Regions from separate parts of the Sphingomonas sp. TF3 genome, predicted to be linked through region 2. Evidence: predicted binding sites of a transcription regulator. Region 2 holds the regulator's gene; each other region holds the start of a gene.
What was found. Region 2 encodes LexA, which represses DNA repair genes until DNA is damaged. Its sites were predicted from a motif close to GTTCCNCNCTTGTTCT; they were not measured.
Positions count from the first base shown of each region.

Region 1: the regulator LexA is predicted to act here: its motif matches at 7,396-7,411, upstream of EJC47_RS03575 (ImuA family protein).
Region 3: the regulator LexA is predicted to act here: its motif matches at 8,106-8,121, upstream of recA (recombinase RecA).

Region 1 is NZ_RWKS01000003.1:161,624-172,246, reverse strand. It holds gene EJC47_RS03610 (rRNA large subunit pseudouridine synthase E) at 1-211, opposite strand, end outside; gene EJC47_RS03605 (bifunctional alpha/beta hydrolase/OsmC family protein) at 301-1,497, opposite strand; gene EJC47_RS03600 (EF-hand domain-containing protein) at 1,615-2,439, opposite strand; gene EJC47_RS03595 (protein phosphatase 2C domain-containing protein) at 2,511-3,332, opposite strand; gene EJC47_RS03590 (dihydrolipoamide acetyltransferase family protein) at 3,365-4,714, opposite strand; gene EJC47_RS03585 (alpha-ketoacid dehydrogenase subunit beta) at 4,714-5,721, opposite strand; gene EJC47_RS03580 (3-methyl-2-oxobutanoate dehydrogenase (2-methylpropanoyl-transferring) subunit alpha) at 5,930-7,228, opposite strand; gene EJC47_RS03575 (ImuA family protein) at 7,499-8,218, shown strand; gene EJC47_RS03570 (Y-family DNA polymerase) at 8,136-10,031, shown strand; gene EJC47_RS03565 (error-prone DNA polymerase) at 10,028-10,623, shown strand, end outside.
Region 2 is NZ_RWKS01000002.1:88,340-98,962, forward strand. It holds gene EJC47_RS02040 (globin-coupled sensor protein) at 1-258, shown strand, start outside; gene EJC47_RS02045 (hypothetical protein) at 289-474, opposite strand; gene EJC47_RS02050 (citrate synthase) at 480-1,766, opposite strand; gene gltX (glutamate--tRNA ligase) at 1,787-3,259, opposite strand; gene EJC47_RS02060 (ComEC/Rec2 family competence protein) at 3,303-5,513, shown strand; gene EJC47_RS02065 (hypothetical protein) at 5,575-6,420, opposite strand; gene lexA (transcriptional repressor LexA) at 6,593-7,264, opposite strand; gene EJC47_RS02075 (molybdopterin molybdotransferase MoeA) at 7,336-8,520, opposite strand; gene EJC47_RS02080 (sensor histidine kinase) at 8,551-9,561, opposite strand; gene EJC47_RS02085 (TonB-dependent receptor) at 9,943-10,623, shown strand, end outside.
Region 3 is NZ_RWKS01000004.1:114,039-124,661, reverse strand. It holds gene EJC47_RS04650 (VOC family protein) at 1-239, shown strand, start outside; gene EJC47_RS04645 (acyl-CoA thioesterase) at 412-828, opposite strand; gene smpB (SsrA-binding protein SmpB) at 973-1,455, shown strand; gene EJC47_RS04635 (DUF2062 domain-containing protein) at 1,448-2,032, shown strand; gene EJC47_RS04630 (M13 family metallopeptidase) at 2,092-4,155, shown strand; gene EJC47_RS04625 (response regulator) at 4,259-6,661, shown strand; gene EJC47_RS04620 (response regulator) at 6,699-7,052, shown strand; gene EJC47_RS04615 (SDR family oxidoreductase) at 7,163-8,077, shown strand; gene recA (recombinase RecA) at 8,197-9,300, shown strand; gene EJC47_RS04605 (glutathione S-transferase family protein) at 9,570-10,202, shown strand; gene EJC47_RS04600 (dicarboxylate/amino acid:cation symporter) at 10,350-10,623, opposite strand, start outside.

The DNA.
Region 1 (10,623 bases), on a different contig from region 2:
GTTTGAAGCGCGGATCGGCGATGCGCGCTTGCAAGCGCCCGTCATCGGTCAGCAGCAACAGCCCCTCGCTATCGCGGTCGAGCCGCCCGGCCGGATAAACCCCCGGCACCGCGATGAAGTCCGACAGCGTCGCGCGCGCCGCGCCGATGCTGCTATCGGTGAATTGCGACAGCACGTCATACGGCTTGTTGAACAGGATCAGCCGCGCCATCGCCTCGTGTCTTTCCACCCCGGAGCCCAGATGCCCGCCCCCCCCCGGCTTTGCGCAGCAGCACGCGCGCTGTCCAGCGGCGGTATGCGTCAGACCAGCCGCGTCTCGATCACCGGTGCGCTCTCCAGCGTGCGGTGCACCGGGCATTTGTCGGCGATGACCAGCATCCGCATCCGCTGTGCCTCGGTCAGATCGCCCTGCAAGGTGATGCGCCGCTCGATCACCTCGATCTGCGGCCGCCCACCGGCGGCGGCGGCGCAATCGTCGGCATGGCGGCGGCTGTGATGGAGCACGACCGAGACGCCCGTCAGCGGGATTCCCTCTTTTTCGGCGATCAGCTTGATCGTCATCGCGGTACAGGTGCCGAGCGCCGACAACAGCAGATCATAGGGCGTTGGCCCGTAATCGCTGCCGCCCATCGCCAATGGCTCGTCGGCGATAAAACTGTGGCCCGAGGATTCGACGATCTGGACGAACTTGGCATCGGTCGAACTCACCCGCACATGCCCCTCGGGCACCGCGTCGATCGCCATTGCCGGCCCCAGGAAAGGCTGCACCCAGGCCGCGATGATCTGTGCGACATATTGTGCCTGTTCGGCATCGGTCAGCAAATGGTCCGCCCCGTCGAGCGCGACGAAGCTCTTGGGGTGTTTCGCCGCCTCAAAAATCGCGCGGGCATTTTCGACACCGACGGTCGCGTCGGTGGCCGAATGCAGCACCAGCAGCGCGCGCTTCAATCGCGCCAGCCGCGCCGCCTGATCCTGCCCTTCAACCGAGGTGAGGAACTCGCGCCCGATGCGAAACGGTCGCCCGCCGATCGACACATCGCGCGGCGTGTCGGCAATGTCGTGCGCGCCCTGGATCAAATGCAGCACATGGCGTGGATCGAACGGCGCGGCGATCGTCACCACCGCTTTGGCCGAGGGGATGCGTTCGGCGGCGGCGATCACCGCTGCCCCGCCCAGCGAATGGCCGATCAGGATCGCCGGCGCGCCCACATCCCCTTCCAGAAACGCCGCCGCCGCCACCAGATCATCGACATTCGCGCCGAAATGGCTGTCGGCGAACGCGCCATCGCTTTGGCCAAGACCCGTGAAATCGAAGCGCAGCGTGGCGATGCCCTGTTCGGCAAGCGCTAGACTGACACGCCGCGCCGCATGGCTTTGCGCGGTGCAGGTGAAGCAATGCGCGAACAGCGCCACTGCGCGAATCCGCCCGGGCGGGACTTCCAGCGACCCGGCCAGCTGAACCCCGGCCGCATTGAGAAACCGTACGTCGCGCTTCATCACCCTCTCCTGCCCGGTCCGGCCGACCGGCCAAACCCGCGACGCGCTATAGCATCGCGCGATCGGGGACTGGCAAGCCGAACCTCGGCTGCCATGGCGGGAGCGGGGTTGGCAGGGTCATTGCTCAGGCGGGGCCTGCTCGACCGGCTCAGGGCCGCCGCCTGCGGTACGGCGCTTGCCGCCATACCAGCCCTGACGGCCGCCACGGCCGGGCGGTGGCGACAATTTGGGCAGCTCCTCACGCGTCAGCCGCCCGTCGCCCTTCTTGTCCAGCATCGCGAAGCGCTCTGCCGCCGCCTTGCGGAACTCGGTGATGTCGACCCCGCGGTTGAGGTTGGCGTCGGCCGCCGTAATCGGCTCGGGATAGGCAAAGAAACCAAAGCGTGCCGCGCCGCGCGCAACGTCGTCATACGCCGGACCGGATTTGCCCGACTCGCCGCCACCCTCCGGCGCGCCGCCGCCACGACGACCACCATGGCCCCCGCCGCCGCCCGGGGGTGGCCCGCCCTCGCTGTCGGGCCCGCCGCCACCTCCGCCGCCACGGCCGCCGCCGCGACGCCCGCCGCCACCACCGGGCCCGCCCGGCTCGCCCGGCTCGCCACCGCCATACCGGATTTCGGGGACAAGGACGGTTTCATAATAATCGATGTCCTGAGGATCGATTTCGCCATCATGCTCGCGATCGAGCAGCAGAAACACACGGTCGGCATCGGCAATGAATTCGGCCTCGGTCACCACGCCGTCGTGATTGGCATCGGCACCGGCGAACCAGGCCCCAATCGGATCTTCCCCACGGAACGGTTCGCCCATCGGGCTGATGAACAAGCGACCGTGCGGGGGGCGGGGTCCGCCCGGCGGCGGGGGCGGCGGTGGTCCGTCAGGCCCGGGTCCCCCTTGCTGCACACCGGCCATCAGTGCCAGCCCAAGCCAAAAACCCACCATCTTGCCCTCCGGATGCGTCGAACCGGCGTGCTACGCGGGAAATGTCTCTCAAATGTGTCTGGCGACCGGGATCAGGCGGCGATCCGCAGCCACACGGCGGTGGCATCGTCCGACCCCTTGAAGCGCGGGAAGCGGCCGAAATCGCCATCCTCCTGCTCGATTGCGCGCAATTGCAGCGCGAGCCCGGTCAAGCCGCTGGTGGCGAGTTCCCCGAACAGACCCGCCTCGTCGTGCTGGCCATAAACGTCGATCAGCGCCGCAAAGCCGTCGCTCATCAGCAGCAGTTCGTCCCCCACGCTGCACGGCAGTTCCGCGCCGCCGAGATGTGCCGCTGCCGCCGGATCGACCCCGAGGATATAACGATCGGGACGTTCACGCGCAGCGCGCAGCACTTCGAGGATCGGCTGCGGTCGCTGCTTCAGGCCAAGCCCATGCTCGGCCAGCGCGGCCGCACTGGCATTTTCGTCGTCCTTGCTGGCGGGCGGCCCGATCCGCTCGACACTATCGCCGCGCTTGAGCAAGCCCGCACAATCGCCCAGCCAGCGGCAGGCAAGACCGTCCTTGCCGACGCGTGCCGCCAGGAAGGACGCGCTGGGCAATTCCCAGGCGGAGATGGGCGCGCGCGTCCGCTGCGCCGCAAACCGCCGCGCAAGCCGGGCGAACACACCTTTGCAGATCGCATCGATCGAGGCGTCGCCCGCTGCGGCAAAGGCAGCATCCGCCTCCAGCGCCAGCCATGCCGCTCCACCGCGTGGCCCGACCAGCCCCGGCTCGCCCAGATCGGTCGCGCCGTCGATCACCCAGGCGAGCGCGTCGCTCGACCCCGCGCGATCGTCATTGGCGACCGCGATATCTCCGGCAAGACTGATCGACTGGAGCAAATCAAAGCGCATACAGGTGCCCTATCAGCCGATCATGACGGATTTCAGTCGGCGAACAACAATACCGGCGTTTCGAGATAGCGCTTGAGCGCCTGCACGAAGCTTGCCGCATCCCAGCCATCGACCACGCGGTGATCGCAACTGATCGACAGGTTCATCAGCTTGGCACGCACGATCTCATCGCCGACAAACACCGGGCGCTCGACGATCTTGTTGGGGCCGATGATCGCCACTTCGGGCCGGTTGATCACCGGCGTCGTCGCGATCCCGCCAAGCGGCCCGAGCGAGGTGACCGTCAGCGTGCCGCCGCCCATTTCATCGGGCTTCAGCTTATTGGCGCGCGCCGCCTCGGCCAGGCGCAGGATCTCGGCGGCCAATTGCCAGACATTGCGGTCCTGCGCATCGCGGATCACGGGGACGGTCAGCCCGGCATCGGTCTGCGTCGCCATGCCGAGATGCACCGCGCCATGCCGCGTGACCACACCGGCTTCATCGTCATAGCGCGCGTTGATCATCGGGAAGGCGGGCACGGTCTTGCAGATCGCCGCGATCAGCAGCGGGAGCATCGTGAGCTTGGGCCGCTGCCCACGCGCGCCATTCAGATCGGCGCGCATCGCCTCCAGCGCGGTGACGTCGATTTCCTCGACATAGGTGAAATGCGGGATCGCGCGCTTCGACGCCGCCATATTCTCGGCGATGCGGCGGCGCATGCCGATCACCTTGATCGCCTCATCGGCGCGGGCGTGGCTGACGTGCGGCGCGTGATAGCCCTGCCCCTGGCCATAGCGCAGGAACGCATCGAGATCGGCATGGCGCACGCGGTCGCCCTCGGTCTTCACTTGGGCGAGATCGATGCCAAGATCCGCTGCGCGTGCGCGCACGGCGGGAGAGGCGAGGACCCCCTTCTCCCTCTCCCCTTCAGGGGAGAGGGTCGGGGAGAGGGGCTGTGCTGGAACGCTGGGGGCACCGCCCGTTGCGGACGTCCCCTCTCCCCGGCCCTCTCCCCGGAGGGGAGAGGGAGAAGCTGCCTCCACCCCCGGATTTTCGGCCTCATATTGCTCGGCCACCTCAACCTGCTCGGCGCTGGTCGGCGCGACCTTCACCGTATCGGTCACCGGCTCCAGCGCGGGTGCTTCCGCTGCCGAGAAATCGCCCTCGGTCTCGATCACCACCAGCGCCGCGCCGATCGACACCTGGTCGCCGACCTCGCCCGCCAGTTCGATCACCGTCCCAGACACGGGCGATTCCATCTCGACCGTGGCCTTGTCGGTCATCATGTCGGCGATCTGCTGGTCTTCCTCGATCCGGTCGCCGACCTTCACATGCCAGGCGACGATTTCGGCCTCTGAAATGCCTTCGCCGATATCGGGGAGTTTGAACGTAAAACGCGCCATTATGCGTCCTTCATGATTTTCTTGAGCGCCTCACCGATACGGACGGGGCCCGGGAAATACGCCCATTCCAGGCTGTGCGGATATGGCGTGTCGAAGCCGGTCACGCGCTCGATCGGCGCCTCGAGATGGTAGAAGCAGCGCTCCTGCACCAAGGCGGAAAGTTCCGCGCCAAAGCCGCTGGTGCGCGTCGCTTCATGCACGATCATGCAGCGCCCGGTTTTCTGGACCGACGCCTCGATCGTCTCAATGTCGAGCGGCACCAGCGTGCGCAGATCGATCACCTCGGCATCGACCCCCGCTTCGGCGATCACCGACAGCGCGACGTGGACCATCGTGCCATAAGCGAGAATGGTCAGCGCTTCGCCCGGCCGCACCACCTTGGCCTTGCCCAGTTCGATCTTGTAATAGCCGGTCGGCACGTCGCCCGCCGGATGCTGCGACCAATTCTGCGTCGGCCGGTCCCAATGGCCGTCGAACGGGCCGTTATAGATGCGCTTTGGCTCGAAGAAGAGCGTCGGATCATTATCCTCGATCGCCGCGATCAGCAGGCCCTTGGCATCGTAGGGGGTCGAGGGGATCACCGTCTTGATGCCCGAGACATGAGTGAAGATGCCCTCGGGGCTTTGGCTGTGCGTCTGCCCGCCGAAGATGCCGCCGCCGAACGGCGAGCGCACCGTGATCGGCGCGGTGAATTCCCCGGCCGAGCGATAGCGCAACCGCGCCGCCTCGCTCACCAACTGGTCGAGCGCAGGATAGATATAATCGGCGAACTGGATTTCGGGCACGGGGCGCAAGCCATAGGCCCCCATGCCGACCGCGACGCCGATTATGCCGCATTCGGTGATCGGCGTATCGAACACGCGGGTCTTGCCATATTTGGACTGCAAGCCCGCGGTCGCGCGGAACACGCCGCCGAAATAGCCGACATCCTCGCCCATCACGACGATATCGGGGTCACGGTCCATCATCACGTCCATGGCGGAATTGATCGCCTGGATCATGTTCATGCGGGTGGAGGTCGGGGTTTCGGAAGCGGTTTCGGTTTCTGGCATGATGTCGCTCATAATCCCTCTCCCATCGGGAGAGGGAGGGAGGCGCGAAGCGCCGGAAGGGTGAGGGTGACCGGGCGCGGGGCATCGCCCTCACCCTTCCCATCGCTGACGCGATGGGCCCCTTCCCTCTCCCAATGGGAGAGGGAGATTTTGCGCGCACCCATCACTTGCGCGCCCATGGGCGGCCGCTGGCGGTTTCTTCGGCGATCATTTGCGCTTGCTGCTCGCGCAAATGCCACGGCATTTCCTCGAACACGCCATCGAACAGACTGTCGAGCGGCTGGTGCAGACCGTGGCCGAGCACGCCGTTGGCCTCGGCTTCCTTTTGCGCGGCCTTCACTTGCTCCGCCAACTCCTTGTCCTGCGCTGCATGGCGTTCCTCGTCCCATTCGCCGATCGCGATGAGATGATCCTTCAACCGCGCGATCGGATCGCCCAGCGGCCATGCCGTCGGCTCGCCCGCCGAGCGATATTGCCCCGGATCGTCCGAAGTCGAATGGCCTTCCGCGCGATAAGTGAAATGCTCGATCAGCGTCGGCCCCTGATTGGTGCGTGCCCGCTCCGCCGCCCAGGCGGTGGCGGCATAGACCGCCAGCGCATCGTTCCCATCGACGCGCAAGCCCGCAATCCCATAGCCCACCGCACGTGCGGCGAAAGTGGTCGATTCCGCCCCGGCAAAGCCCGAGAAGCTCGAAATCGCCCATTGATTGTTGACGACGTTGAAGATCACCGGCGCGCGGTAGACGCTGGCAAAGGTGCAGGCCGAATGGAAATCGCCCTCGGCGGTCGATCCCTCGCCGCACCAGGTCGCCGCGATGCGCGTATCGCCCTTGGCCGCGCTCGCCATCGCCCAGCCGACGGCTTGGGGATATTGCGTCGCCAGATTGCCCGAGATCGAGAAAAACCCGGCTTCCTTGACCGAATACATGATCGGCAATTGCTTGCCGTGCAGCCGGTCGGCGGTGTTCGAATAGATCTGGTTCATCATGTCGACCATCGACCAGCCGCGCGCGATCAGCAGGCCTTGCTGGCGATAAGACGGGAAGCACATGTCTTCATAATCGAGCGCAAAGGCGGCGGCGACCGCGACCGCCTCCTCGCCGGTGCACTTCATGTAGAAGCTGGTCTTGCCCTGGCGCTGCGCGCGGAACATGCGCTCGTCAAACGCGCGCACCAGCGCCATGCTGCGCAACATGCCCCGCAGCATATCGGGCGACAGCCGCGGGTTCCACGGGCCGACCGCCTGGCCGTTCTCATCGAGCACGCGCACCAGTTGATAGGCGAGATCGGTGAAGCTCTCGGCATGGTCGGCAGTGTCGGGCCGCCGCGTTTCGCCTGCGGGTGGAATCGCCACCTGCGTAAAATCGACCGTGTCGCCGGGCCGGAATTTGGGTTCGGGCACATAGAGCGACAAAGGCGGCAAATTGGGCTTCAAATGCGCAGGAACGCGGTCGCTTGCCATGATCTCTCCAAACGGGGCGTGCGCTGTACCAACGCTCGGGCACGCAAAAACGCTCTTTCGAATCGTTGTTATAAAATTTCGTGGGCTTTGGCGAGAGGGGCGAACGCGGGGAAACGCCGGACCGTCCCAATTGCGATAAGAGGCCGCTTGACTCAGGAACAACAAGCGGAACAAAATAGGAACGAACCAATTGTGCGAGTCGTGGCCGTGTCCTGTCCTGCCATCCCCTCCTCGGCGATCATAGCCGAGCTTCGCGAAAGCCTGAAGAAGGTGGAACGCGACGGGCTGCGCCGTCGCCCCGTGCTGCCCTTCGGGATCGGCGCGATCGACGAGAAACTGGCACCCGGCGGCCTCCGGCTCGATTCGCTGCATGAGATCGCCGCCGCCAGCGCCGCCCCGTCGGACGATGCCGCCGCGACGCTGTTCATGGCCGGAATCGCGGCGCGCGCCTGGGGCCCCGTGCTGTGGGTGGTGCGGCGGCGCGACCTGTTCGCGCCGGGGCTGTACCAGGCCGGGCTCGCGCCCGAACGGCTGATCTATGCCGAGGCGGCCGACGATGCCGAATTGCTCGCGCTAATGGAGGAGGGCCTCCGCCACCGTGGCCTCGGCGCGGTGGTCGGCGAAGTGAAGCGCGCGGCGATGCCCAATACGCGGCGGCTGCAACTGGCGGCGGAGGGTGGCAAGACGATCGCCTTACTGCTCAAGCGCCATGCCCGCGCGGCCACGGATAAAGGCGGCGGCAACCCGCTCGCTGTGCCCTCGGCGGCGGTGACGCGGTGGCGCATCGCCGCAGCCCCATCCGCCCCGCTGCCGGTCGGCGCTAACGGAGTCGGGCGCGCGCGCTGGCGGGTGGAGCTGGTCCGCCAACGCGGCGGCGAACCCGCCGACTGGACGATGGAGGCATGCGATGAAACGGGTCGCCTCGCTCTACCTGCCCGACTGGCCGATCGAACGGCTGGCGCAGGCCGAGCGTATCGCCACGCCGCCTGAGCGCGCGCCGGTCGACACCGCCCCGCTGAACGCCATCGCCGCGCAGGAACAGGCCGTCGCCTGTTCGGTGCCGCGCGGGGGTGGCTGGCGTCCCGGCGCGCGCTGGGCGCGGAGCGAAACGCCACCCCGCGACCGTCGCGCCGGGCGCGCGAGCGAGGCCGCGGCGCATCCGTTCAAAGCGATGCCGCCAGATGAGGGCGGCGCGGTGGTGCGGGATCATCGTGTCGGCGGCGACCGTCACCCCGGCCTTGTGCCGGGGTCCACTCCTCTCCTCGAACGACGCAATGTGGTGATGGGTGGACCCCGGCACGGGGCCGGGGTGACGAACAAGGCTGTCATCACCAGCCTCCAATCGGGCAACGCGCTCCTCATCGCCGCCGCTTGCCCGGCTGCACGCGCGCTCGGGCTCGCGCCCGGCATGGCGGTGACGCAAGCGCGGGCGCTGGTGCCCGGGCTCGACATCCGCCCCGCCGACCCGGAGGGCGACCGCGCCGCCTTGCTGCGCCTCGCCCTGCTCGCGGCCAGGCGTTGGTGCCCGGTGGTGATGCCGTCGGGCGAGGACGGGCTGTTCCTCGATATCACCGGCACCGCGCATCTGTTCGGCGGGGAGGCGCGGATGGCGCGGCGGATCGTGGCGTTGCTAAAGCGGCACGGCTTCACCGCGCGCGTCGCCGTGGCGGATACGCCGGGCGCGGCGTGGGCGCTGGCGCGCTACGCCCCGCAAATCTGCCCGCCCGGCGCACACCTCGACGCCCTCGCCCCGCTGCCGACCGCTGCGCTGCGGCTCGAACCGCGCGCGCGCGACTTGCTCAAACGGCTGGGGATCGAGACGATCGGCCAGCTCGCCGCCTTGCCCCGCGCCCCGCTCGCGCGCCGGTTCGGCGGCACGCTCATCGCGCGGCTGGATCAAGCATCGGGGCGGCTGGCGGAACCGCTCGCCCCCGTCATCCCGCCCGAAGCGATCGCCGTCGTGCAACGCTTCGCCGAGCCGATCGCCACCGCCGAAGCGATCGCGCATTGGCTCGGGGTGTTGATGCCGCGCCTCGTCACCGCACTGGCCGAAGCGGGGCTCGGCGCGCGCCTGATCGATCTGGTCGCCGATCGCATCGACGGCGTGCCGCAGCGCCTGCGCATCGGCCTCGCCCGCCCGACTCGCGACGGCGCGCATCTGCTGCGGCTGATCGTGCGCCGGATCGAGGAAATCGCGCCGGGCTATGGCATCGATGCGCTCGCGCTCCACGTCCGCCGCGCCGATCCGCTCGGCGCCGAGCCCTTTGCCGAAACGCTCGAAGACCGCGCGCCCGATCTTGCGCCGCTGATCGACACGCTCGCCAACCGTATCGGCATGGGCGCGCTGTGGCGCAGCGTGCCGGTCGAAAGCGACGTGCCCGAACGCTCGGTCGCCGCCGCCCCGCCGCTCGATCCACCGGCGCGCACCGCGCCAAAAATCAAGCCCGACGATGTCCGCCAGCTCGATCGCTCGCGCCCGCTGCATCCGTGGGATCCGCGCTGGCCGCGCCCAGTGCGGCTGTTGCGGCGGCCCGAACTGCTCGACCATGTCCTCGCCGAATTGCCCGACCAGCCGCCCAAGCGCTTCACCTGGCGCGGCATGGCGCACCGCGTGGTCCGCGCCGACGGCCCCGAACGCATTCTCGGCGAGTGGTGGAAGCGCGGCACCGAGCGGCACAGCGTGCGCGACTATTTCCAGGTCGAGGATGAGGCCGGACAGCGTTTCTGGCTGTTCCGCCGCGGCGATGGCGAACGCGGCGAGACGGGTGATCTCGCCTGGTTCATGCACGGATCGTTCGGGTGACGTGGTGCGAGCTCCAGGTGACGACGCATTACAGCTTCCTGCGCGGCGCGTCCTCGCCCGAGGATCTGTTCCAGGCTGCCGTGATCACGGGGATGCCCGCGCTCGGCATTACCGATCGCAATTCGGTCGGTGGCGTGGTGCGCGGCCTCGTCGCGGCCGAGCAGATGTCGGCGATCCGCCCGATCCGGCTGGTGGCGGGCTGCCGACTCGATCTGGTCGATGGCACATCGGTGCTGGTCTGGCCCGAGGATCGCGCCGGCTGGAGCCGCCTCACCCGGCTGCTGACGCTCGGCAAAGGCCGCGCCGATCCGCAAAAGGGGGAGAAAGGCCAGTGCTTCCTGCATTGGGAGGATGTCGCGGCGCATGCCGAGGGGCTGGTCGCAGCGCTCGTCCCCGGCCTGACCGAAACCTTCGCCGAAGACGACCAGGCGTTGCGCTGGATGGCGGACGTGTTCGGCGTGCGCGGTCATCTCTGCCTCACCCAGCACCGCCGCCCCGGCGATGCGCAGCGCCTCCACACGCTCGATTCGCACGCCCGGCATTTCGGCCTGACCCCGATTGCCACGGGCGACGTGCTGTATGACGTGCCCGA
Region 2 (10,623 bases):
GCCGCACAGTCGTCGGCGCTCAGCGAAATCTCAAGCGCGATCAGCTCGATGGATCGCACAACGCAGCAGAACGCCGCGATGGTCGAGGAAACGTCGGCAGCGGCGCGCAACCTGACCGCCGAGGTGGGATCGCTTGCGCAGCAGACCGAGCGGTTCAAGACGGGAAATACCGGGGAGACGGCACGCCCCGCCGCTCGTCGCCCATCTCGTGCGAACGGCCGCGCCGTTAATGCCGCAGGCAGTACTTCGGTTCAATAAACCCCGAATATGCCTGCGTGCGACCAACGCTCAGCGCCGCGACCACCACAGCAGCGCAACGCCCGCCAGCGCGATAAGCGCGCCGTACACCGCCCATTCGCGCTGAGCGAGCATGAAGCTCGACGCGGGCCACAGGATGATGCCAAGGCCCTGGCCCGCAAACAGCAGCCCGAAGGCCAGCAGGACGACGCCCGCCACCAGGGCGAGCGCCTTCACCGCTTTCACGAGCGGGCGTCGAGCGGCACGTAATCGCGCTGCGTCGGGCCCGTGTAGAGCTGACGCGGACGGCCGATCTTCTGCTCCGGATCGGCGATCATCTCGTTCCACTGCGCGACCCAGCCGACGGTGCGCGCGAGCGCGAACAGCGCGGTGAACATCGTCGTCGGGAAACCGATCGCCGAGAGGATGACGCCCGAATAGAAATCGACGTTCGGGAACAGCTTCTTTTCGATGAAGTACGGGTCGCTCAGCGCCATTTCCTCGAGCTTCAGCGCGACGTCGAACACGGGGTCCGACACCTTCATCGCGGCGAACACTTCCCGCACGGTCTGCTGCATCACGGTCGCGCGCGGATCGTAATTCTTGTACACGCGATGGCCGAAGCCCATCAGGCGGAACGGATCGTTCTTGTCCTTGGCGCGCGCGATGTACTCGGGGATGCGGTCGACCGTGCCGATTTCGCGCAGCATGTTGAGCGCGGCTTCATTGGCACCGCCATGCGCCGGGCCCCACAGGCAGGCGATGCCCGCCGCGATGCACGCGAAGGGATTGGCACCCGACGAACCCGCGAGCCGGACGGTCGAGGTCGAGGCGTTCTGCTCGTGATCGGCGTGGAGGATGAAGATGCGGTCCATCGCCTTTTCGATCACCGGATCGACGACATATTCCTCGGCCGGAACGCCGAAGGTCATGCGCAGGAAGTTGCCGGTGTAGCTCAGCTCGTTCTTGGGGTGCATGAACGGCTGGCCGATCGAATATTTATACGCCATCGCGGCGATCGTCGGCATCTTCGCGATCAGGCGATGGCTCGCGATCATGCGCTGCTGCGGATCGGTGATGTCGGCCGAATCCTGATAGAAGGCCGAAAGCGCGCCGACGACACCGCACATGATCGCCATCGGATGCGCATCGCGCCGGAAGCCGCGATAGAAGGTCGCGAGCTGCTCGTGCAGCATCGTGTGGCGGCTGATCGTGTAGGTGAACTTGTCGAGTTCGTCCTTGGTCGGCAGCTCGCCGTTCAGGAGGAGGTGGCACACCTCCATGAAGCTCGACTGCTCGGCCAACTGCCCGATCGGATAGCCGCGGTGCAGCAACACGCCCTCATCGCCATCGATATAGGTGATCGCCGAATCGCAGCTTGCGGTCGAGGTGAAGCCCGGATCGTAGGTAAACATGCCGGTCTGGGCGTAGAGTTTTCGAATATCGATCACGTCCGGACCCACGCTACCGTGCAGGACCTTCAAATCGAGATCCTTGTCCGCGGCGTTCAGCTTGACAGTGTCAGTCATCGGTCGTCCTTTCGTGACGTCTATGCGGCCATCTGGTCGGCGATACGCCCCAGGCTCTCGTCGCGCCCGAGCAAGTCGAGCACGTCGAAGATTCCAGGCGAGGTCTTGCGTCCGGTCAATGCGGCGCGCAGCGGTTGCGCGACCTGACCGAGCTTGACCCCTGCATCGTCGGCGACCTGCCGAACCGCAGCTTCGAGCGCCTCCGTATCCCAGTCTTCGACCGCGTCAAGCGCCGCGTGCACCTGCGCGAGCAATCCGTGGGCCGAACCCGACAGTAGCGCTGTCGCATCATGGTCCATCGCAAGCGGGCGGGTGCGAAAAAGAAAGCCAGCACCGCTGGCCAATTCATTGAGATTGGCCGCGCGTGGTTTCAGCGATGCCATGCTGCGACGCAGAAGATCGAGCTGTTCCGAGTTCGGCGTGACCTCGAGTCGCGGGGCCACCAACTCGGCCAGGCGGGCATCGTCGGCCTGCCGAATATACTGACCGTTCAAATTTTCGAGTTTCTTCAGGTCGAAGCGTGCGGGCGATTTGCCAACGCCGTCGAGATCGAACCATTGGATCGCCTGGTCGCGGCTGATGACTTCATCATCGCCATGCCCCCAGCCGAGCCGCAGCAGATAATTTTCCAGCGCCTCGGGCAGAATGCCCAGTTCGTCGCGATAGAATTCCACGCCGACCGCGCCGTGGCGCTTGGACATTTTCGCGCCGTCCGACCCGTGGATCAGCGGGATGTGCGCATAGACCGGGTCGGGCCAGCCGCCCTCGATCGCGTTCATCGCGCGCATGATGGGAAGCTGACGGAAGGCGTTGTTGAGATGGTCGTCGCCGCGGATGATGTGCGTCACGCCCATGTCGTGATCGTCGACCACCACCGCCAGCATATAGGTCGGCGTGCCGTCCGAACGCAGCAGGACGAAATCGTCGAGCTCGGCATTCTGCACGGTGACGCTGCCCTGGACGCGGTCCTCGATCGTGGTGGCACCCTCGCGCGGCGCCTTCAGCCGCACGACGAAAGGCGCGCCCTCGGGCGCTTCCTCAGGCGAACGGTCGCGCCAGCGGCCGTCATAGCGCATCGGCTTGCCTGCCGCCTTCTGCGCCTCGCGCATTTCGGTCAGTTCGTCTGCCGTGGCGAAGCATTTGTATGCTTGGCCTGCCGCCAGCAATTGATAGGCGACCTCGGCATGGCGCGCGGCGCGCGAGAATTGGAAGACTTCCTCGCCGTCCCAATCGAGCCCGAGCCAGCGCATCGAGGTCAAAATCGCGTCGATCGCAGGCTGGGTCGAGCGCGCACGATCGGTATCTTCGATGCGCAGCAGGAACTTGCCGCCATGATGACGGGCATAGAGCCAGTTAAACAAGGCGGTACGCGCCCCGCCAATGTGCAGGAAGCCGGTCGGCGACGGCGCGAACCGGGTGACGACCGTGGCGTCATTGGGGGTGGTGGTGGCGCCGACGGCGGGGGCCGTGGCGGGATCAGATATTGCGCTCAATCGCGCATACTCCCAGACTTAAGGATGGATGGCCGGTTCAGCCTTGAGCGCCCCTAGCACGCACCTTCCCGCGCTTCAAATCGGCGTGCTTCGGGGGTTTGCCGCCGTCAATGCCCGACTCGAGCGGTGGCTGGAGGCGGAGCGCGACCAACTGGCCTTGTGGGTGCCGGTCGCCTTGGGCGCGGGGATCGCTTTGTGGTTCGTGCTGCCCGACCCGCCGGCGTGGAGGGCGGCGGCATGTCTTGCACTGGCGGTGGCGCTTGGCGGCGTGGCGTTCGCGCGACATGGGCGGGCGGCGCGGGTGGTCGCGGTGGGCGGGTTTTGCGTCTTGCTTGGGCTGGCACTGATCTGGAGCCGCTCGGAGCGAGTCGCGGCGGGTGTGCTTGCCCGCCCGACGATCGCGACCTTCACCGCGCGGGTCGAGCGAGTCGAGCCGCTGGTGGCGCGGGGCCTCGTGCGCGTGCGGCTCGCGCCGATCCGGGTAGTGGCAGTGCCCGAGCGGCGCGGGCCTCCGCAGCCGCTGCCGATGCTCCCCGCCCATCTGCGCGTCAATCTGACCGAGGCCGATGTTCCAGTCGGGCTGGTACCGGGGGCGACGCTGCTGCTTTCCGCGCGGTTGATGCCGCCGCCCGAACCCGCTGTGCCGGGTGCCTATGATTATGCCCGGACCGCCTGGTTTGACGGAATCGGTGCGACCGGGCGCGGCTTCGCGCCGATCCGCGTCATCGCGGGTGGCGGCACGGCGGCGGAAGCGGGGCTGCGCGTGCGATTGTCGCAGCATATTCAGGCGCAAGCAGGCGGGGGCGGGGCAGGGGGCATTGCCGCCGCGCTGGCTACCGGCGACCAGGGCAGCATCCCGATGGCCGACAATGAGGCGATGCGCCGTTCGGGTCTTGCGCATTTGCTCTCGGTCAGCGGCTTGCACATCACGGCGGCGGTCGGCGCGGTGATGGTGCTGGTGATGCGCCTGCTCGCGCTCAGCCCGTGGCTGGCCTTGCGCTGGCGCTTGCCGCTGATTGCAGCGGGAGCGGGGGCGCTCGCGGCGATCGGCTATACGCTGCTGACCGGGGCCGAAGTGCCGACGATCCGGTCCTGCGTCGCGGCCTTATTCGTGCTGATCGCGCTGGCGCTGGGGCGCGAGGCGCTGACGCTGCGGCTGGTTGCAGCGGGCGCGGTGGTGGTGTTGCTGCTCTATCCCGAGGCGCTGGCGGGGCCGAGCTTCCAGCTGTCCTTCGCCGCGGTCGCCTCGATCATCGCGCTCAACGAGCACCCCGCGGTCCGCGGCTGGTTCGGCCCGCGCGAGCAATCTCGGCTGGCAAAGCTGGCGCGCGAGCTCGCTTCGTTGTTGCTGACGGGCCTTGTCGTGGAACTGGCGCTGCTGCCGATCTCGCTGTTCCACTTTCAGAAAGCCGGGGTGTACGGCGCGGTCGCCAATATCGTGGCGATTCCGCTCACCACCTTCGTGACGATGCCGCTGGAGGCGCTGGCATTGCTCTTTGATTGCATCGGCGCGGGGGCACCGTTCTGGTGGGCGACGGCGCGCTCGCTCGATCTACTGCTGTGGATCGCGCACACCGCCGCCGCCATTCCCGGATCGGTCGCGCCGCTGCCCGCCATGCCCGGTGCTGCTTACGCCCTGATGGTGGTGGGTGGCCTGTGGCTGGCGTTATGGCGCACGCGCTGGCGGCGGTTGGGGCTGCTGCCGCTCGCGGTCGGCGCGGTATGGGCGCTGCTGACGCCCGCGCCAGACGTGCTGGTGACGGGCGACGGCCGCCACGTCGCGATCCGCACAGCACGCGGCGATCTGGCGCTGCTGCGCGACCGTACCGGCGATTACACCGCCGACATGCTGGCGGAGAATGGCGGGATTGAGGACCTACCGGTGCTGATGTCCGAACAGCCCGAAGCGCGCTGCAGCCGCGACCTGTGCCTGATGACGCGCCGCGCCGGCGGCCGCGACTGGCGCATCCTCGCGACGCGCAGCGCCTATCTCGTCCCCGCGCCCGATCTGATGGCGGCGTGCGCAGAGGCCGACATCGTCATCAGCGAACGCCGCCTGCCGCGCCGCTGCGCACCGCGCTGGCTACGGCTCGACCGGGCGACGCTGGCGCGTAGCGGCGGCGTGGCGATCACGCTGAGCAGGGCGTCGGTGCGCACGGTGCGCCATGCAGGCGACCGGCATCCGTGGGTGACGATGCCGGTATCATCGAAGCTGTCGCGGTTCCGCAAGGGGAACGAGGCGCGCCATCGCTGAGGGCGGTCGATTTCGCTTTAGGTCGGGGGTTAGTTAGCTGGCGGCGCGGCGCGTCGACCTTCTATTTGATTGGAGCCAGCGTGATGGCGCTGTCTTTCACCTCCCAGACCGTTTTGGCTGCGGTCGCCACAAACAGGGGCATATGCATATTGTAGGAGGTAAAAACATGGATCTCAGTCGGAACGGGGTCCAGCAAATGCGTGGTCATGAAGCCTTCTGCTGTTGCACCCGGTGGCAGTTTGGGGCGCTTCATCGCGAGACAACTGACATTAAACGGACGGGAAGACAGCACGTGTCCGTCGGGCGCAACGACGACGCGATAGTTGCCTCCCATCACGTAGGTGGCGGCATCCTGCTGGGCCGTCAGCAAGTAGACCGCGACTGGCCCGCCATTGGGTGACGGTAGCACGACCGTATTGAACGGTGCCGGCGTGCACGGTTCGTACTTTTGTGCCTTCGCGCGTTCGAGCGCTACTTCGCGTGCGTGCGCGAGGAAGGCTTGCGACGGAGTGAGCGCGATCGGTTGGGGCAATTGTTCCTGACGCACCACCTTTCCGCCACGAACATCGGCGACGAAAAAGGCTTGGGCGGTTGTATTGGTCCCGCGGTAGTAGGTCACGTGCAAGGTTTGCTCGTCGGACACTTCGACGACATATCCACCCACGCCAGTCAGTTGATCTTTCGGGACTGCGGCCAACAGCGCATCGGTGCTGACCCAGGCCGCACGATCGAAGCCGTAAATTAGCCTCCCGATATTGGAAGCGTGCGCGATGCGCTGCTCGTTGGAAGGCGCGGTTGGGGAAGGCGCGGTTGGGGAAGGCGCGGTTGAGCCCGGAATGGCAGATGGAGGCCCGCCCGCATCCTGACCGGGGACTGCCGAGATTAAAGCGATCAAAGGCAATAGCATCGGCTGTCTCCCGCGAAGACAGACACCTGAACTATGGTCAGCGGTTAGACAATGCCGGCACGAAGAAAAAGCGTTCGTACGGTTTAAGATTGCTGGCCATCGCCAGAATCGACGTCAAACTTTTCTACATAGCACTGTGTTTCGGCCGCGCTCGGCGGCCGTCTACTTCGCCTCAATCGTACCGCCGCAAAATCCCCGCCAGCTTGCCCTGCACGCGCACTTGCGCCGGTGCATAACGCTGCGGGTCATACGCCCGGTTGGCGGGGTCGAGCCGGATCATCGCGCCTTCGCGGCGGAAGAATTTGAGGGTGGCTTCGCTTTCCTCGATCAGCGCCACGACGATTTCGCCGTCGCGCGCAACCTCCTGGCGCTTGATCAGTGCATAATCGCCGTCGAGGATCCCGGCCTCGACCATCGAATCCCCGGCGACTTCCAGCGCATAATGCTCGCCATTGCCGAGCAGGGCGGCGGGGACGGCAAGCATCGAGGCGCCTTCGAACGCTTCGATCGGCACACCGGCGGCGATGCGGCCGTGCAGCGGGATCTCGATCACGTCATTGGCGGGCTCCGGCATCGCGCGGAGATTGGCGGCGGGCGCAGCAGTGGTTTTGGTCGGTGTGTTGGTGCCACGCTCGGGCATTTTCAGCACTTCGAGCGCGCGCGCTCGATTGGGCAGGCGGCGGATGAACTGACGTTCCTCGAGCGCGCTGATCAGGCGGTGGACGCCCGATTTGGATTTGAGGTCGAGCGCTTCCTTCATTTCCTCGAACGACGGCGACACCCCGGTCTCATCAAGCCGGTCGTTGATGAAGCAGATCAGCTCATGCTGCTTGCGCGTTAGCATCGCTCGGGCCCTTTCGTCGGAACAGACAACGAACCTATACGGAACGAAAAATCACGCGTCAAGCGCGCGCTTTACGGGAGCGCGAGGATTTCCACCGAGTCGCCGGGCTCGGCGGCTGGCGTATGCGGTGCACGGGCAATCAGGCAATCGGCCTCGGCGAGCGTCCGCAACAACGACGAGTCCTGGCGCTGCGCGACATACACCCGCCCGTCGCGCGTCTCCGCTCGCAGATAATCCTGCCGCACGCCGTTGGCGGGCAACGCCGAACCGAGGATCGCCGTGCGCAAAACCGGCATCGCATCGCGCGCGCCGCTCAGATGCGCGATCAGCGGGCGCAGGAACACCGTCGCGGTGACGAAGGCCGACACCGGGTTGCCGGGCAGGCCCAGCACCGTAGTCCCGCGCAAACGCCCTGCCAGCATGGGCTTGCCGGGCCGCAGCGCGATCCGCCAGAAATCGATCCTCCCGCCTGCCGCCTCCAGTGCGGGACGGATCAGGTCATGGTCGCCGACCGAGGCACCGCCGGTGGTGACGAGAATGTCGGCTTCCACCGCCGCAAAGGCGGCGGCGATGGCATCGAGCCGGTCGGGCAGGATGCCGAGCCGAAGGACGTCGACAGGCAAATCACCAAGCAACGTCGCCAGCATCACGCTGTTGGATTCGGGCAGCGCATCGGGTGGCCCGCTGGCACCCGGCGCAACCAGTTCGTCCCCGCTCGCCACGACCGCGACGCGCAGCCGCCGCGAGACCGTCAATTCGGCGTGTCCGGCGATCGCCGCCAGTGCGACGCGCGCCGCTGTCAGCCGCTCGCCCTTCGCGATGAGCACCTCACCGCTGGCGAAATCGAGCCCCCTGCGGCGGATATTGCCGCCGCGCACCGGGCCATCGCCGGACAGAGTAAGGCTGTCGCCCTCGCGCGCGGCTTCTTCCTGAACGAGCACGCTATCGGCCCCCGGCGGCACGGCGGCACCGGTAAAGATGCGCACCGCTTCGTGCGCGCCGCACGTCCCGGTAAAGGGGCGTCCGGCGGCGCTTTCGCCGATCACGCGCAGCGGCCCCGGCAAATCGTCGAACCGCACCGCATAGCCGTCCATCGCCGAGAGATCGGCATAGGGCTGGGTCCGCAAGGCGTAGACCTCGCTTGCCAGCCAGCGTCCGGCGGCCGCGGCCAGTGGAAGCGTTTCGCTCGGTACTGCGGCACCAAGCGCGAACAGGCGCGCTTGCGCATCGGACACGGAGATCAGAGGAGGGGCCATCGTCATGCTTTCCGGTAAGGCTGGCGGGTATCAGCGGGTCGTCGCGGGTGGGGCAATCCGCTCGATCGTCAGCCGGGTGATCGTACCGCCAGTCGGCGTTGCCGCGACATCGAACCGTCCCCCCAATTGCCGCGCCAGGGTGCTGGCGATGGTCAGGCCGAGGCTGGTCGTGCGGGTCATGTCGAACCCATCGGGCAAACCGGCACCATCGTCGGTAACGCTGAGGTCGAGCGTGTCGTCGGTGCGCTGTACGACCACGTCGATCCGCCCGGTTTCGCGATCGGCAAAGCCATGTTCGAAGGCGTTCGCGACGGCCTCCGCCAGGATCAACGCCAGCGGGATCAGCGCATTGGGATCGAGCACGAGATCGGTTTGCGCGTCGACGCGACACGCGATTCCGGGCTTCCCGCCGGCCTCGGCGAGATCGGCGACCAATGTGGTGACCACGGCATGAAGGGCGACCTGTCCCCCGCTCACGTCATACAATTGCCGCTGGATTCGCCCGATCAGCTGGACGCGGTGGACGGCGTTGTCGAGGACTTGTTTGGCGGCCTCATCGGCGATCGCGCGACGCTGCACGCTGAGCAATGCGGCGACCATCATCAAATTATTGGACACGCGGTGCTGCAATTCGTGGAACAGCACATTGCTGCGTTCGACCAGATCCAGGCGCTGGGCCGCCAGTTCACGCGTGCGTTCGCGTTCTTCGCGCAGGCGGGCGTTGGCCTTTTGCATCATATCGACCAGCGCAATATCAACCGCGACGACGCCGATATAGAAGAGCAACGCGGTCGCGGTTGGCACCTCGATCTGAAAGCTGAACAGCGGCGGGATGAAGAAATACCAGGCGATAAGCCCGCACAGAATCGCCGACAGCACGCCCGGCCCCCGACCCCACAGGAACGCCGAGATGATGACCGCCGGAAAGAAGGTGAGAAACGGAAAGCCCGGCGGGAAATACGGGTTCAGCGCGCTACGTAAAAGTCCCGCCAGAACGGCCGACACCGTAGCGAGGGCGTAAGCCGCGATGGGGCGGTCCATCAGGAGCGGCAATCGTTCCAGCAGGTTCGGTCGTATGTGATTCATTCGGCCAGGTACCAGTTCCCTCGGGGCTGCGCAGTGCTCTCGATCAAGATTCGGATGATCCTCCTCGGTCAGCTTGTCCTTCCTTACGCGAAGGCGCGCGCTTGCCGCAAACGGGCCCATTGGTCGCACACGCACAGGGTAGTTGCACGGAAACCACAGTCGCGGGTCAATCCCGGCCTTCGGTCCAAACTGTCACAATCGCGACATAATCTCGGCCTAGCCGCGCCTCAGCAACCAGACTTTACCAAGTCGAAGCCCGCTCAGAGCGCATCGCGCAGACACCCGCAAAGGGGGCTGCGCGCGTGTTGTCATGTCCGCAGTACGCTAAACTCACAAATGGGGAACATCGTGTCCAAATCACTCGTCGCCAAGTCCGCACTCCTGTTCGGCACCGCGTTTGTCGCGCTTGCCGGTGCCAGCGCTGCCAGCGCGCAGGATGCTCCTGCCGCAGCCGCAGCGGTGCAGACGCCCGCCGCCGACGATAATCTCGGGGACATCGTCGTCACCGCGCAACGTCGCAGCGAGAACCTGCAGAAGGTGCCGGTTTCGGTCGGCGTGCTGCAGGGTGCCGATCTGCGCAACTTCACGGCGGGTGGCGGCGATACGCTGCTCGAACTCGCCAACCGCGTCCCCGGCCTCTATGCCGAGACGACCACCGGCAAGATCTTCCCGCGCTTCTACATTCGCGGCCTCGGCAATATCGATTTCTACCTCGGCGCGTCGCAGCCCGTGTCGATCATCCAGGACGACGTCGTGCTCGAGCATGTCGTGCTGAAGTCGAACCCGGTGTTCGACGTGAACCAGATCGAAGTGCTGCGCGGGCCGCAGGGCACGCTGTTCGGCCGTAACACCACGGCCGGCATCATCAAGTTCGACACCAACAAGCCGACCAACGATTATGAAGGCCGTGCGACGGCGTCCTATGGCAGCTACAACACGGTGTCGGTCGACGCCGGCGTCGGCGGGCCGATCGTCAAGGACGTGCTCTCGTTCCGCGTGTCGGGCCTGTATCAGCGT
Region 3 (10,623 bases), on a different contig from region 2:
GGTTCATGGTGCTAAAAAAGGATCGTGCCGAAATTCATTTGAGCCGCAAGCCCGACCACACCCCTTCGACCGCCAATGTCATGCACATGTTCGTCAGCGACGTGGCAGCTTTCTACGCGGTTTGCGAAGCGAACGGCGTGCGGATCGTCAAGGGGCTGAAGGACAAGGATTATGGCCAGCGGGCGTTCGTGTTCGCCGATCCCGATGGCAACCGGATCGATATTGGGGAAGCGGTTTAGGGCTGGGGCTATTGCGCGGTGGGGTCTTTGAGGAGGGCGAATAGCGATCCGGAGAGCGACCCACCCCCAACCCCTCCCTTCCAGGGAGGGGAGGCGCTCAGGCCGCTATTTGGAGCGCACATTTAACGGTCCTGTACGAAGGGCTTGTTCGCCGGATCGCTCGACCCGCCGCTCAATCCTTGGCGAAAAAGCGGTCGATCACGTCGCGGGCGAGGCGGGCCGGGCGCAGCGTGGTGGCGTCGAGGCAGCACCAGCTCGATTTGACTTCGGCGAGCACGTCTTCGCCGCGCTTGATGATCGTTTCGTAGAAAGCGCGCGCGCCCTGCACCTTTTCGAGCAGGACGGTGGCGATCACTTCGTCGTCGAGGAAGGTCGGCTTGCGATAGGTGATCTCGTGCTTCAGCGCGACCCAGGCGTGAGTCGCCAGCGCTTCTGCCGGGGCAAAGCGCTGCCAGTGGCTGACCACCGCATCCTGTACCCATTTGAGATAGGAGGCATTGTTGACATGGCCCATGAAATCGATGTCGGCGGCATCGATGGCGATGGCGAAGCTGTGCGTCGCGAATTTGGGGCTCAGGCACTCGGTCATACCCTCACCTTATAGGATTGGCGCGCGCATAGCGAGCGAACAACGCGCGCGACCTGCGCAAAATGTGCGATCTTGCGGTGGGTCGGTGCCAATCTGCGCTTGTGGCTTTTGTTTCGCGGCGACAGCGCCTACATCGCCGCTCTTATGGCCCGTCCAAAGCCCCCCGTTTTCGAAAAAGCCAAGATCGTCGCCGAGAACCGGCGCGCGCGTTACGATTATGCGATCGATACCGTCTATGAAGCGGGCATCGCGCTGACCGGGACCGAGGTGAAGAGCCTGCGCAGCGGCACCGGCTCGATTGCCGAAAGCTATGCCGAGGTGAAGGACGGTCAGGTGTGGCTGATCAATTCCAACGTGCCCGAATTCAGCCACGGCAACCGCTTCAACCATGAGCCCAAGCGCGCGCGCAAACTCCTGCTGCACGAGCGCGAGATCAACAAGATGCACGGCGCGGTGGCGCGCGAGGGCATGACGCTCGTGCCGCTGATGGTCTATTTCAATTCCAAGGGCCGCGCGAAAGTCGAGCTGGCGCTGGCCAAGGGCAAGAAGGCGCATGACAAGCGCGATTCGATCAAGGAACGCGACTGGAAGCGCGAGCAAGGGAGGCTGATGCGCGACCGTGGTTGACGTCGTCATCCGCGCCCGCCGCACGGCACAGATCATCGCATTCGCGCGTCGCCACATCCCCACGCGGGAAAGCGTGGAGGCGAATCGCTATCTTCGTCCCGTTGCGCACCGCATTCTCGCCCCGGAATTGTGGCGCTTTACGCGTCGTTCGGTGCCGCGGGGCGTCGCTTTGGGGCTCTTTACGGGCGTCCTGTTCCCATTCGCGCACATGCCCCTGGCGGCGGTGACTGCGCTTCCGGTGCGTGCCAACGTACCGGTCGCCGTCGGGACGACGTTGTTGCACAACCCGGTCACAACGGTGCCGCTATTCTGGTGCGCCTACGAACTCGGGCATTGGGTGTTGCGGCTCGATCGCAGCGTGCCGGGCGCGCCGATTGCCAGCAATGTGAAGGCCAATGTCGGCCTGCTCCATTGGCTGGTTTCGCAGGGTGGTCCGGCGACGATTGTCGGCCTGATTTTGATCGCTGTAGCGCTGTCGGCGGCAGGTTTTTTTCTGGCCGGACTGGTGTGGCGCGTCCGCATCGGTCGCAAATGGCGCAGGCGTGCTGCGCAAAAAGGGCCGAAACAAGCGATTTGACGGAATGTGTCATGCGGTTACAACACGCTCCATTAAATGTCCGTTGAGAGGATTTTTGCATGCGTCGTTCGTTGGTCACGGTTTCCCTGCTCGCGTCTGCGGCACTGGTGGGGGTGACCCACGCAAATCCGGCACCGAAGCCCAAGGTTGCAGTGAAGGCAGAGCCCGCGCCGAAAGCGGCCGGTGCCGAGATCGGCGCGTTCGGGCTCGATATTGCCGGCATGGACACCAGCGTTAAGCCGGGTGATGATTTCGTGAAGTTCGCAGGCGGCAAGTGGGAAGCAGCCACCGAGATTCCGGCGGACAAGGCGACGTACGGTATGTTCAACCGCTTGGCCGACCGCTCGCTGGAACAGACCCGCACGATCCTGGATGCTGCGGCGAAGCGTCCCGGCGACAAGATCGGCGATTTCTATGCGAGCTTCATGGATGACGCCGCGATCAACGCCAAGGGCATCGATCCGATCAAGCCCTGGATCGCCGAAATCCGCGCAGCGGGCGACAAGACTGCGCTGGCGGTCGAGATGGCCAAGCTGCAACGGATTGGCGTGGGCGGCCTGTTCCGCATGGGCGTAGGCCAGGACGACAAGGCCCCCGATACCTATATCGTCGGGCTGAGCCAATCGGGCATCGGCTTGCCCGATCGTGATTATTATCTGAAGGACGACCCCAAGCTCGCCGACACGCGCGCAAAGTATCAGGCCTATCAGGTGCAGATGCTGGGCCTCGCTGGTGTGGACGATGCCGCGGCGCGCGGCGCGGCGGTCTACGCCTTTGAAAAGACGCTGGCGACCGCGCATTGGGACCGCATCAAATCGCGCGATTCCGATCTGACCTACAATAAGTGGTCGGCGGCTGACTTCGCGGCCAAGGCCCCGGGCTTCCCGTGGGAGGTCTATATGAAGACCGCTGGGACCGCAGGCCAGGCCAATTATCTGGTCGGGATGCCGAGCGCGCTGACCGACGAAGCGAAGGCGTTTGCCGATGCCCCCGTCCAGGTGGTGCAGGATTTCCTGATCCTGCGCTTGTTGCGCAGCTACGCCGGGGTTCTCGCCAAGCCGATTAACGACGCCAATTTCGCTTTCTACGGCACGGTGCTGAGCGGCGCGCCGCAGCAGCCGGTGCGGTGGAAGCGCGGCGTGGGGATCGTCAGCGGGGCGATGGGCGAACAGGTCGGCCAGGCATATGTCGAGCAATATTTCCCGCCCGCGACCAAGGCGGCGGCGGACCAGCTCGTCAAGAACATCATCGCGGCGATGAGCGTGCGGCTCGACAATCTCACCTGGATGGCCCCGGAAACCAAAGTGAAGGCCCACGCGAAACTGGCGGCCTTCACCCCCAAGATTGGCTATCCGTCGAAATGGCGCGACTATTCGGCGCTGACGGTTAAGCGCGACGATATCGTCGCCAATGTCGCCGCCGCCAATGCGTTCGAATATGAGCGCGATCTGCACAAGCTCGGCCAGCCGATCGATCGCACCGAATGGGGCATGACGCCGATGACGGTGAACGCCTATGCCAATCCGCCGATGAACGAGATCGTCTTCCCGGCGGCGATCCTGCAGCCCCCCTTCTTCGACGCCAAGGCGGACCCGGCGGTCAATTACGGCGGCATCGGCGTGGTGATCGGGCATGAACTGAGCCACCATTTCGACGATCAGGGGCGCAAATACGATCCGACCGGCAAGCTCGCCGATTGGTGGACCGCAGAGGACGTCAAACGCTTCACCGCGATGACCGACAAGCTGGTCAAGCAGTATGACGCGTATGAGCCGCTGCCGGGCCTGCACATCAAGGGCGGGCTGACACTGGGCGAAAACATGGCGGATCTTGCCGGGCTGGCGCTGGCTTATGATGCGTATCACCGCTCGCTTGGCGGGAAGCCTGCTCCGGTGATCGACGGGCTGACGGGCGACCAGCGCTTCTTCCTTGGCTATGCGCAGGTCTGGCGGATCAAGTTCCGCGAACCGGCGCTGCGTTCGCAGGTGATTTCGAACGAACATTCGCCCGGGCCCTTCCGCACCGCCGAGGTGCGCAACGTCGATGCCTGGTACAAGGCGTTCGGCGTGAAGGCGGGCGAGAAGCTGTATCTTGCCCCGGCTGACCGTGTGAAGGTCTGGTAAAGGCGGTATTCTGCACCGCGCCGCCTGGACGGGTGGCGCGGTGCGGCGGTGTCTGGCCGCTTTGCCCTTGACGCTCCCGGCGCATCGCCCAATGCAGGTGCGGATGGCATCGCTTCCAACGTCTCCGAACCCGTCTCGCGGCGCAGCTTTGATCGCGATTGGCTGCGGCTGCGCGGCTGCGGCGATCGTTCTGGTGGTGATCGGCAGCGCGCCGATTGCGGCGGCGTTCTTTGCGACCGCGCTCGTGGCGACGGGCGGGCTGCTGTTGTTCCGCCGTCTTTTCCCGCGCACCGCGGAACTCGCTGCCGAGCCGGATTGGAGCGTCGCGCGTACGGTTGCGGAGAGCAGCCCGGATGCGATTGCGGTGACCGATCGTGCCGGACGGTTGGTGTGCGCCAACAATCGCTACGAGACGCTGTTCGGCGGCTTTGCGACCCCGCCGGGGCTGCCGTTTGATGCGACTGGTGTGGAGCTTTTGGGGGCTGCCGGACGCGCCGCCTGGCGTGATGGCTCGGCGGGAGTCGCCCGGCTCCTCATCAAAGGCGCGCAGCTTTCCGCCGAAGTGACGCGGGCCGGCGAAGACGGCAACCTTCTGGTCTGGCGTTTCCATGCAACGCAGGGCCTGGATCTCGCCCAGACGATGGAGAATTTGATCTCGGGAGCGACGGGCGATCGACTCGGCAGCGCCGGGATCATGGCGGCGTTGATCAATCCCGACGGGCGGATCCGGGCGGCGAACCGCGTGTTGCGGGCACGTGCGATGGGGCATGAGGAAGGCGCGATCGTCGGTCGCGACTTTGCGCGCTTTCTGATCACCGACTCGCACGGCATGGCGCGGTTCGAACGCGAAGGGCTGGCGCAGAACCCGTTGCGCGTTCTCCAGATCCCGTTTCTCGATGGGGAAGACGCGCCGATGCTGGTCGCGCTGATCGACGAGGAAGAGAATAGCCAGCCTGCCATTGGCGAAAGCGCGGCGGCGCATATCAAGAGCCTGGTGTCGTTGATGCCGTTCGGCGTTGCCTTGATCGGCGGCGACGGGCGCTTCGTGCAGATGAACGACGCCTTTGCGCGGGCGGCGGCGGTCGATCCGCACAGCCCGCCCATCTATCCCGGCGATTTGCTGGTGCGCGAAGACAAGGGTGTGGTCGCCGACGCGATCCGCCGTTTTGCCGGTGGCGCGACGCATTCAACCGACCTTGCGGTGCGGCTGAAGGATCATCCCGACGAGCCGGTCGCCCTGTCGATCGCGGGTGCGCGCGGCCTCGGCAATTCGGCAGTGTTGTTGAGCCTCAAGGACAATAGCGAGGAAACGCGGCTGAAGCGCGAAGTGGCGCAGGCCACCAAGATGCAGGCGGTGGGGCAGCTCGCGGGCGGTGTTGCGCACGATTTCAACAACATCCTCACCGCGATCATCGGGCATTGCGATTTGATGCTGATGCGCCATTCGCCCGGCGACAGTGATTATGACGACATCCAGCAAATCCGCGCCAACTCCAACCGCGCGGCCAGCCTGACGCGGCAATTGCTCGCTTTCTCCCGCCAGCAGACGCTCAGGCCGCAAGTGCTGCAACTGCCCGACGTGATTTCCGAAGTCACCAATTTGCTTAAGCGCTTGTTGGGCGAAAGCGTCACGCTTACCGTCAAACATGGGCGCAACCTGGGGCCGGTGCGTGCAGACCCCGGGCAACTCGAACAGGTCGTCGTCAATCTCGCGGTGAACGCGCGCGATGCGATGATGGCGAAGGATCCGCGCGGCACCGGCACGCTGGCGATCCAGACCTATGCGGTCACCACCGCCGAAGTGCGCAAGCTCGCATCGGATATCCTTCCGGCCGCCGATTATGTCGTGCTTGAAGTGGCCGATACCGGCGGCGGTATCCCGCCCGATGTGCTGCCAAAAATCTTCGAGCCCTTTTTTACGACCAAGGAGGTGGGAAAGGGCACCGGGCTCGGTTTGTCCACCGTTTATGGGATCGTCAAACAATCGGGTGGCTATATCTTTGCCGATAATGTGAAGGCTGGACCGCGCGGGCAGGCGGGGGCGGTATTTACCATCTACTTGCCGGTCCACACCGTCGGTGCCTTGGCGGAAGCGCCACCCGCACGGATTTTGCCGCGCGAGAAGCCGGTCGATCTCTGGGGCACAGGCACGATCCTGCTGGTCGAAGACGAGGACATGGTGCGGGCCGTTGCCGAACGGGCGCTGACACGGCAGGGCTATACCGTGCTGTGCGCCGAACATGGGGAGGCTGCGCTCGAACTGTTGGCATCCGGCCCAAAGCCCGATCTGCTCATATCGGACGTGATGATGCCGTTGATGGATGGACCGACCATGGTGCGGCAAGCGCGCGCGCGCTATCCCGATCTGCCGATCGTGTTCATGTCGGGCTATGCCGAGGAGACGATTCGCAAGTCGATCGATCTCGACAACGTCGCCTTTCTGGCAAAACCGTTTTCGGTACAACAGCTTGCTGAAGCGGTGCGGGCGGTATTGGGTGCGAAATGATTTGGCGCATTCCGGCATGCCCGGCTAAGGGCCTATTATGAGCGGGCCACAGACCATTTTGATCGTCGAGGACGAACCCTTGATTGCGATGATGATCGAGGATTTTCTCGATGTCTTGGGAAAGCGTCATGGCGGCACGGCGGATAGCGTTGTGGCCGCGCTGGCGTTGATTGAAGCGGGTGGCATCGACGCTGCCATCCTGGACGTCAATTTGCGCGGCGGGGAGAAGAGCTTCCCGATCGCGGCGGTGCTCGCGGAGAAGGGCATTCCGTTCGTTTTCGCGACCGGCGGGTCGCATGATAGCGTCGGGGAAGAGTATCGCGATCGTCCGACTCTGGCCAAACCTTTCACGATGGATGGGGTTTCCAAGGCATTGGCGGCATTGGGCTAATCAGGCGGCTGATGGGGGGCTGATCACGATCAACCCAACAAAGCCGGCCTGATGCGGACCCATCGCGGCGCTCTGCCGTTTCTCCTGCCACAATCCCGGCACGGAGACCGATCGTGGCACTTTCCAGCTCAGACATTTCGCCATCCGCTTTGACAAACCCGCAAAAGGTTGGTCCCAAACCGCCGTTCGAACGCCAGAGCCAGCCTTGGCCGGGCCTTGCGCGCGACATGCGGCCCCGGCCCGATCACGGTGAATCGACCTATCGTGGCTCCGGTCGTCTGGCCGGTCGCAAGGCTTTGGTTACCGGTGGCGACTCCGGGATGGGACGGGCGGCCGCCATCGCTTACGCGCGCGAAGGAGCCGACGTTGCCATCAACTATCTGCCGGAAGAGGAGGCGGATGCCCGGGACGTGATCGATCTGATCCGCGCTTCGGGCCGAGTCGGAGTCGCCATCCCCGGGGATTTGTGCAGCGAGGATTTCTGCGCCACCCTGGTCCAGACCGCAGTCGATACGCTTGGTGGGCTCGACATTCTGGTCAGCAATGCCGCCCGACAACAAACCCACGGTTCGATCCTCGACATTTCCACCGAGGAATTCGACCGGACGATGAAGACCAATATCTACGCGCCGTTCTGGCTCATCAAGGCGGCGCTGCCGCATCTGGCACCGGGATCGTCGATCATCGGGACGACGTCGGAGCAGGCAACCGATCCGTCAGAAGATCTGTATGATTACGCGCAAACCAAGGCAGCAACCACCAATTATGTTCGCAGCCTAGCCAAACAACTGGCGTCGCGGGGAATCCGCGTGAACGGCGTCGCACCGGGGCCGATCTGGACCCCGCTGCAGGTGTCTGGCGGCGCGACGATGGAAAAGCTCGAGCAGTTTGGTGGTCAGACGCCGCTCGGTCGCCCGGGGCAACCGGGCGAGCTTGCCGGGATCTACGTTCTGCTGGCCGAAAGTGGCGGCAGCTACGCCACCGGACAAGTCTATGGCGCAGCGGGCGGCAGCGGAATGCCGTGATCCTGCCGGTTTTTTTAAAGAGGTTGTCGTTCTACTCTTGTTCCATAAGAACAAACGCGATACACGGTGCATCACGCATTGAACGCACCCGGCGTTCGGTCTAGCGCAGGAGGCTACCAATGGCGGTATCGTTGAAGGTCATCGACAGCAAAATGGCAGCCTCAGACAAGCAAGCAGACAAAGCCACCGCAGAACGCGCCAAGGCGCTGGAAGCGGCGCTCGCACAAATCGACCGCGCCTTTGGCAAGGGCTCGGCGATGAAGCTGGGCTCGAAACAGACGATGCAGGTCGAGGTGATCTCGACCGGCTCGCTCGGGCTCGATATCGCGCTCGGCGTCGGCGGCTTGCCGCGTGGGCGCGTGATCGAGATTTACGGGCCGGAAAGCTCGGGCAAGACCACGCTGGCGCTTCATGTCATCGCAGAGGCGCAAAAGGGCGGCGGCACCGCGGCGTTCGTCGATGCCGAACATGCGCTCGACCCGGTTTATGCCAAGAAGCTCGGCGTCAATATCGACGAGCTGATCGTGTCGCAGCCCGACACGGGCGAGCAGGCGCTCGAAATCGTCGATACGCTGGTGCGCTCCAACGCGATCGACGTGCTGGTGGTCGATTCGGTCGCAGCCTTGGTGCCGCGCGCGGAAATCGAAGGCGAAATGGGCGACAGCCATGTCGGTTTGCAGGCGCGACTGATGTCGCAATCGCTGCGCAAACTGACGGGCTCGATCAGCCGCTCGCGCTGCATGGTGATTTTCATCAACCAGCTGCGCATGAAGATCGGCGTGATGTACGGCAACCCCGAGACGACGACCGGCGGCAATGCGCTGAAATTCTACGCCTCGGTGCGCCTCGACATTCGTCGCACCGGCCAGATCAAGGATCGCGACGAGATCATCGGCAACACCACACGCGTGAAGGTCGTCAAGAACAAGGTCGCGCCGCCCTTCAAGCAAGTCGAATTCGACATCATGTACGGGCAGGGCGTGTCCAAGATTGGCGAGATTCTGGATCTGGGCGTCAAGGCTGGGCTGGTCGAGAAATCGGGCGCGTGGTTCAGCTATGACAGCGTCCGCATCGGGCAGGGGCGTGAGAACGCCAAGACCTTCCTCAAGGAAAATGTCGAAATGTCCGATCGTCTGGAAAAGGCGATTCGCGCACGGACCGACAAGGTCGCCGAGGAAATGATGGCGGGTGCGGAACCCGATGAAGGTGACGACGAGATGTGAGTTTCGCCCCGGTCTGCTGCGGCGGGCCGGAGCAGGGGATGGCGGCAGTGCACGGCTGCGTCCCACCACGATGGCGGTATCGAGCGCTCTCGGTGCCGTCGCAGAGACCGGGAAGGCCCGCCAGCGATGGCGGGCCTTTCATATTGCGGCGGCGGGATGGCCGGAGTGCAGAGTGGCGACCCCCGGCGTCGGGCACCGCAAGGTAGCGTGTGACTTGTGTGCCGCATCGCTGCTAGGATGCGGGCAACAAGCCGACCCGGAGAGTCCTCATGACCTTGATCGTCCACCATCTCGAAAACTCGCGCTCGCAGCGGATTCTGTGGATGCTCGAGGAACTCGGGCTCCCCTATGAAATCAAGCGCTATGAGCGGAACAAGCAGACGATGCTGGCTCCGCCCGAACTCAAGCGAATCCACCCGCTTGGCAAATCGCCGGTGCTCGAGGATACCGAGCTGGGGGATGTGATCGTCGAAACGGGCGCGATTGTCGAGTATCTGGTCGAGCGCGGCGATGGTCGGTTGGGGCCCCCCGCGCACCGCGATGGTGTGCTGCGCTATCGCCAGTTCCTGCATTATGCCGAAGGGTCGATGATGCCGCCGCTGCTCGTGCTGCTGGTCGTCAACCGCATTCCGCTGCTGGGCAAGACCGCCGCCAAGCGTATCCAACCGATGATCGACGTCCATCTCGATTATGTCGAAGCCGAGCTGTCGAGCCGTCCATGGTTTGCGGGCGACACGATCACGGGTGCCGACATCATGATGAGCTTCCCGCTGGAGGCCGCGCGCAGCCGCGCGGGCCTCGATGCCTCGCGCCCGGCGACGATCGCGTGGCTCGACAAGATCCACGCGCGCCCGGCCTATCAGGCGGCGCTCGCCAAGGGTGGACCCTATGCCTATGCGTGACGGGCGTCTTTAAAGCGGATCGGACCCCGTTCGCCCTGAGCTTGTCGAAGGGCTCCTATCCCAGCGCGGTGAGCGCGCGGGGAAGAAGGGCTTCGACAGGCTCAGCCCGAACGGCTTTTGGGCGGTCCTGCTTAAGATTAACCGGCGCTATGCGTGATCGGCGCGCGGCAGTTCGTTCAGGCCGATCTCGGGAGGCTCGGGCGCTTCCAGCGTCCCCTCCCATTTGGCGATGACGCTGGCGGCGATGGCATTGCCGACGACGTTGGTGGCCGAGCGCCCCATGTCGAGGAAATGATCGACGGCGAGGATCAGCAGCAGGCCGGCCTCGGGGATGTGGAACACCGGCAAGGTCGCCGCGATCACCACCAGGCTCGCGCGCGGCACGCCCGCAATGCCCTTGGAGGTGATCAGCAAGGTCAAC